DNA from 2 places in the Carnobacterium sp. 17-4 genome. Region 2 is predicted to be linked to the other one. Evidence: riboswitches for the same ligand, from Rfam matches in the RefSeq annotation. Region 2 holds a riboswitch; the other holds the start of a gene.
What was found. Region 2 has a riboswitch for thiamine pyrophosphate ahead of thiM (hydroxyethylthiazole kinase). Riboswitches for the same ligand answer to the same signal wherever they lie in the genome.
Positions count from the first base shown of each region.

Region 1: another riboswitch for thiamine pyrophosphate. It lies ahead of thiT (energy-coupled thiamine transporter ThiT); the one in region 2 lies ahead of thiM (hydroxyethylthiazole kinase).

Region 1 covers NC_015391.1:979,394-982,819, forward strand. The annotation lists gene CAR_RS04790 (HD domain-containing protein) at 382-1,047, shown strand; gene CAR_RS04795 (GNAT family N-acetyltransferase) at 1,100-1,600, shown strand; TPP riboswitch at 1,684-1,787, shown strand; gene thiT (energy-coupled thiamine transporter ThiT) at 1,862-2,425, shown strand; gene cls (cardiolipin synthase) at 2,581-3,426, shown strand, end outside.
Region 2 covers NC_015391.1:18,204-21,629, reverse strand. The annotation lists gene thiE (thiamine phosphate synthase) at 1-196, opposite strand, end outside; gene thiD (bifunctional hydroxymethylpyrimidine kinase/phosphomethylpyrimidine kinase) at 186-1,007, opposite strand; gene thiM (hydroxyethylthiazole kinase) at 1,004-1,750, opposite strand; TPP riboswitch at 1,932-2,030, opposite strand; TPP riboswitch at 2,087-2,185, opposite strand; gene CAR_RS00085 (alpha-amylase) at 2,336-3,426, opposite strand, start outside.

The DNA.
Region 1 (3,426 bases), 960 kb from region 2:
ATCCAAACATAAATTGACTAGCTAACCACTGTCCATAGTAGTTTTATCTAAAACCCCTTTTACAAAAAAACAACGACAACTATTCATAAAAAAAATAGTTTCAAATGGAACACAATGAGTAGTGTAACATGAATGAAAACAAATGAAAAACCAAAGCATTTTCAAAAATAAGCTTTAGTGCCTTTGTTTTGCCTATATAACAGACCTTAGAGCATGAATAAAAAAAATGAAAAAACTTTTTTTTTGGCTATTTTTTGTTCGTTTATTTGAAAAAAGTCCGATAAAGAATAACATTACAATGGACATATAACTTGTGATTTTTAAGTGAGATTGATAAACTTATTTTAAGTACTTTGATGACCCAAAAGAGGTGGACGATGGATGTTAACGCAATTGCAAAAAAACATAATAAATGAGACAGAAGAATATGTCTACCAACTTTTAAAAGATGATGCTAGCGGTCATGATTGGTGGCATATTGACCGTGTTCGAAATCTAACTAAAAGTATAGCGCAAAAGGAAAAAGGAAATATTGATCTTTTTGTTTGTGAAATGGCAGCTCTCTTACATGACGTAGCAGACGGCAAGTTAAATAAGACAGAAGCTGAAGGAGAAAATAAGGTTAGAGTATGGCTTTCTAGATTTTCACTAATCGAACCAGAAATCGAACAGATAATGGGAATTATTCTTCATATGTCTTATAAGGGCGGAACAAATAAAGTGGTACTATCTTCTATAGAAGGACAAATTGTTCAAGACGCAGATCGATTGGATGCATTGGGCGCAATTGGAATTGCACGAACTATGGCTTACTCGGGCTCAAAAAATCGCTTAATCCATGATCCAGCGAAAAAACCACGAAATCAGCTTACAATTGAAGACTATCGTTCTGGAGAAGATACAGCAATTATGCATTTTTATGAAAAATTATTAAAATTAAAAAATAAGATGAATACGAGTATTGGAAAAGAAATGGCTAAAAAAAGACATGCTTACATGGAAGCATACTTAGAAGAGTTTTACGCTGAGTGGGATGGTAAAAAATAAGCTATACGTTGAAAATCAATGGGATTTGAAATAAAAGTATAGGAGGTTTGTTATGGGTGATATGAAAAGTCTAATTTTAAGAGAAGCAACGGTAAGCGATAATTTTATAATAGAAGACTATACAATAGAAGAAACACCATATACAGTGAAACCTATGGATGGTATGACAGAAAGTTTACATGAAAGTGAAAAACATCCGATTCTAGTGTTAGAAGGGAATAAAATGGTGGCTTTTTTTATCCTTCAAACTGGAGACACTATTCTAAATTACGTTTCAAATCCTCATGCGATTTTATTAAAAGCCCATTCGGTTGATAAGCAGTATCTAAAACAAGGATATGGAAAAGCTTCATTAGAAAAACTACCTAGGTTTATTAACGAACATTTTCCTTCTATTACTGAAATTATTTTGTTGATTGATTACGATAACATTAGTGGACAAATGATGTATATAAAATCTGGATTTAAAGATACTAGAAATAAAGTGAAAGAGTTGGATGGCTATAAATTTGTTTACTCAAAAAAACTGACAAATGAAATGAGTTCGAATTAGGGTAAAAGATCTTATAAATGCTTCATTGACAACTCCTAACAATCATCGTAAAATAGATATTGTAAGAAAAAATTAAATGAACAACCATCACAAAGGGGTGCTGTAAAAAGCTGAGACTGAATCAAGTGATTCTAACCCTTGGAACCTGTTCGTTAGTACGAGCGTAGGGATTGTGACGGGGACGAAATGTTATTTATAATGATAATTCGAGCTCCTCCTTTGATGTGTGGCACTGTTCAGCACAATAGGAGGAGTTTTTTTTTGAGAAATGATCGATTACGAGTTTGGATAGAAGGTACAATATTTGCGGCTTTAGCGATTGTATTGTCCCTGATTCCAACAAATATTGGGACAGGTTTTACTATTTCTTTAGGTATGATTCCATTGACCTTGTTTGCATTTAGACGTGGTTTTGCGGCAGGAACTGCAGCAGGTTTTCTTTGGGGGATACTTCATTTTTTAATAGGAAATGCTAGCATCTTACATCCATTACAAGGATTTATAGAATATTTTGTTGCTTTTGCATTTGTTGGTTTTGCGGGTGTAGTTAGGAAACCTTTACAACTTGCTTTTAAAGAAAATAATCAATTCAAGCAATATCAATTTATTTTAATTGGAACGATTATTGGTACAGTGGCCCGTTTCTTTTGGCACTTTATTGCAGGTTATTATTTCTGGGGAAGCTATGCTCCAAAAGGTATGAATCCCATTTGGTACTCGTTTATTGCGAATGGTGGTAGTGCTTTAGCAACGGGAATAGCTACTAGTGTAGTATTATTCATCATGGCCAAAACGACGCCAACTTTATTTTTACCAAAAAAATAAAGGTTGCTTTACTTTAGTAAGTCTATAGATAAAGAGAGTGGATAATTATTCCAGTCTCTTTTTTTTGATATTTTTTTATACAGATAGTTTCTAGTAGCTAAAAGAAAACGGAAGTAGTAAGATTAGACAATAATAAGGTGGAGAGGAATAATTGAATGAACATTATAATATACATAATTTTAGGGCTCTACTTTCTAAATGTTTTACTTTCTATCATAACAGTATTTCGTGAAAAACGTGATATTGCAGCTACTTGGGCTTGGTTACTTGTGCTTATTCTTTTACCAGGTATAGGTTTTATTTTTTATTTATTTATCGGGAAAAAATTGACCCGTGAAAAAATATTTGATATTAATTCGCAAGAAAATATAGGGATGCCAGAGCTTGTGCAAGCCCAGAAAGAAATGCTAGCTGATGATGAAGAATTATTATCTGGAAAACAAGCTACTGAAAATGCAAAAGAAATGGCTAGTTTGTTTTTAGAAAGTGATGAATCTATTTTAACAAAAGGAAACAAGATTGAGTTATTTACTGATGGAGCAAAAAAATTTGATTCATTAATTGAAGATATTTCTAAAGCAGAACACCATATTCATATGGTTTATTACATTATTCATAATGATAAAATTGGAAAACGAGTTCTTGAAGCATTAGAAGAACGCGCAGCTGCAGGAGTAGAAGTTCTTGTCATCTATGATGCATTAGGATCTAGATCTTTAAGACCCAAATTTTTTAAAAACTTGAAAAAATTAGGTGGAAAAGCTGAACCATTTTTTGGATCTAAGCTACCAATTATTAATCTACGGTTTAACTATCGGAATCACCGTAAAATTGTAATAATTGACGGAAAAATTGGTTATACCGGTGGTTTCAATGTAGGTGACGAATACTTAGGCGAATATAAGAAATTTGGCTACTGGAGAGATACTCACTTGAAGATCCAAGGAAATGCAGTGTTAGCTTTACAAACTCGCTTTTTGATGGACTGGAATGCAGCTGTT
Region 2 (3,426 bases):
GGTATGCTAGACACATTTTTTGGCAAGCACGGGCAAACTCTTCATAAACGCTACCTGTTAGTGCCCCTTCACCTTTTTCACGTAATTGGAAACATGTAATACCTGCTTCCAATGCTTCTTCAAGTATTTTCAAAGGATCTTTTGTGCAGTTCATTGTCCCCATAATAAAATAGACGCTCAATATATTATAATTCACTTACTTCTACCTCACAGATTCCTTGCTGACAATTATAAGCAAAGTGATTTGTTGGTCCATGTCCATGTCCATGTCCAATATGAAGAGGAGTAGCAATGGCTAAATGAATAAATTTTTTCGCCTCAATGATCGATTCCTTTATCGATAGTCCTTTTGCTATATTTGCTGTAAGTGCTGCTGAGAATGTACAGCCTGTCCCATGAGTATCTTTTGTTTGGATACGAGGGGTAGTTATCGAAAAAGAGTTCAGACGGGAATACACTCTGTCTGTTGCGTATTCTCCATCTAAATGTCCTCCTTTGATAACCACACATTCAACTCCCATTTGAAGAATCTCCTGTGCAGCTTTTTCGATATCTTCAACATTTTTAATTTGTCTACCTGTTAACAGTTCTGCCTCAGGGATATTTGGTGTGCAGATTGTTGTATAAGGAAAAAGTTTTTCTATTAACGTTTTTACTGCTACATCCTGTAAAAGACTTGCTCCACCTTTTGCGATCATTACAGGATCAACGATCAACGGAATATTTTGTTGTTGTATAATTTTAGCTACAACTTCAATAATTTCAGTTGAAAACAACATACCGGTTTTAATGGCTTTTATAGAGAAATCATCCAGCACAGTTTGTAATTGTTGCTGTACAAAACTTGATGGTACTTCAAAAATACCGTGGACTCCTAGTGTATTTTGGTCAGTTAATGCTGTAATAACTGTTGTCCCAAATACACCAAGTTCTTGAAATGTTTTTAAATCTGCTTGAATTCCAGCACCACCACCTGAATCTGATCCAGCAACTGTTAATGCAATCATCTCTCAACCTCCGCTAACTCTTGTAATCTGTTCATAAATTGCAAGGCAAAATCCCCTACTTTATTTGTACTTTGTTCAGCAGCTTGTTTGTAGTCTTTTAGCGTTGTTACTAAATTCTGCAGTTGATTTGTTGCACCTCCACTAGCAAGAGACGCTGCACAGATAGCACTTAATAAACACCCTGTACCTGTAATATGTGTTGCTATTTCTTTGCCTCCTGAAACGTATAATCCCTCATGTCCATTTGTTATAAAATCTGATTTACCTGTTACAATAACCAAACACCTATATTGCAAAGCAATTCGTTTTGCTACTAGAGCAATATCTATTTCACCTGTGCCACTATCTACACCTTTTGATTGCCAAACCTCTCCCGCAATTGCTGCTAATTCTCCTGCATTACACCGAATCAAATTAAATTGAATATTCTTTAAAAGTAGCTGAACCAATTGTTTTCGATAACTTGTAGAACCAACGCCTACAGGATCCAACACAATAGGAATGGATAATTCATTGGCTTTTCCCCCAGCTAGCAACATAGCTTCTGCTGTACGGTCATTCACAGTACCAATATTAATAAGTAAAGCTTGAGCAATCGACACTATTTCAGTTACCTCGTTCACTTCATCAGCCATAATAGGTGAAGCACCGACTGCAAGTAAACCATTCGCCGTAAAATTAGCGACCACATAGTTTGTCATGCAATGCACTAAAGGAGCTGTCTTTTTTATTTGTGATAACATTTTTCATTCCTCTTTCTCTTGTTCTTTGTCTACCATCTGAATAATTGAATTCTTAATTTTATTTAGTCCTAACATTCTGTTTGTCATTTCATTTCAACAAAATATGACTCTCAGACCTCCTTTATTTTGGATGTACGCAAAAAGGCCTCTACAAAAATTGTAGAGACTAAAAAAGTGTATAAGAAAACCACTAATCGCTCCCTACGTCAGTATTAACTAACAGGTTCTAAGGGTCAGGTTTTAACCTTCTCAACACACGTGTGTCCCCCCGCAATTAAAAGTTTTACAAAAGAAAAGCTCCCCATAAAAATGGAGAGCTAGTACGTATAATTTAATACATATGTACATAGTGCTCCCTACGTCAGTGTTAACTAACAGGTTCTAAGGGTCAGGTTTTAACCTTCTCAACACACATGTGTCCCCCTGCAAAACATTTAATTACTTATAAGCTTACTATAGACAAACTACTTAATCAATCCTCTTAAGTAATCAGAAAATAAGAATACAAAAAGCTTAACTAATGAATAGACTGAAACGCTCTATTCATTAGTTAAGCAACAGCTAGATCTTTTTCTTTTGGTTCAATTATTCTTTTCTATTAACCCATACAGATATGGATCCAGCTTCTACAAGAAAATGACCATTTCCTTCTTCATCAATAGTTACTGTCTCCGCACAATTGCCTAAATAATCTTCATAAACAAATCCCACTTTTTCTTTTCCTACAAACATATCTTTATAACCAGCATCACTATTTGAAATGACTATAGAACATCCTATGGGGTACTCTTCATTTCCTGAACGCGTCCAACCAATGCAATTATGATGGTCAAAATAATCCGTTTGCTCTCCATATGCATAGTGTTTTTTTACATAAAGTAATTTATCAATCACTTCACGATGCGGCTCAATAGGATTTTCTCCCTTTATACCATAGTAATCACCATAAAAGAGTACAGGATATCCTTCTTTCCTTAATAAGATGACTCCATAAGCTATAGGTTTAAACCAAGGTTCAACAAATGATTCAAGTGATTGATTTGGCTGTGAATCATGATTGTCTACAAATGTTACAGCTTGCATTGGATTGTTTTTAATTAATGTTTGATCAAATAAATGTGTTAAATCAAAGTTTTGACCCATTTTCGAAGCTTTTTCTAATTGATGGTGTAATCCTACATCAAATAAATCCAACTTGTAATCTTGACTATCTAAATAACTATTCAAATTTGTATAATTTTGGTCCCAATATTCTCCTACTATAAAAAACTGTCTGCCAAAGTTAGCTTCTATACTTTCACGAAGTTCATAAATAAATTTCTCATTTATATGTTTAACAGCATCTAACCTAAATCCATCCACTCCAGTTTCTTCAATAAACCAGTTAGCCCATTTTTTTGTTTCTTCAACGACTTCAGGATGACTATAATCAATATCAGCAAACATCAAGTAATCGTAGTTTCCGTATTCATTATCTACCGTCTCATCATCTGCCCAACCTTTATGTTGACCTTCAATACGGTAAATAGCTTTTTTTTCATTTTCTTGATTGTAATCTGTTCCAGAAAAATGATACCAGTGCCAGTGAAAATCAGAATACTTTCCTTTTCTGCCTGGGAACGTAAACTCTGTCCATCCTTCAATTTCATAAGCTTCACTAATCTTTTGATTACGAT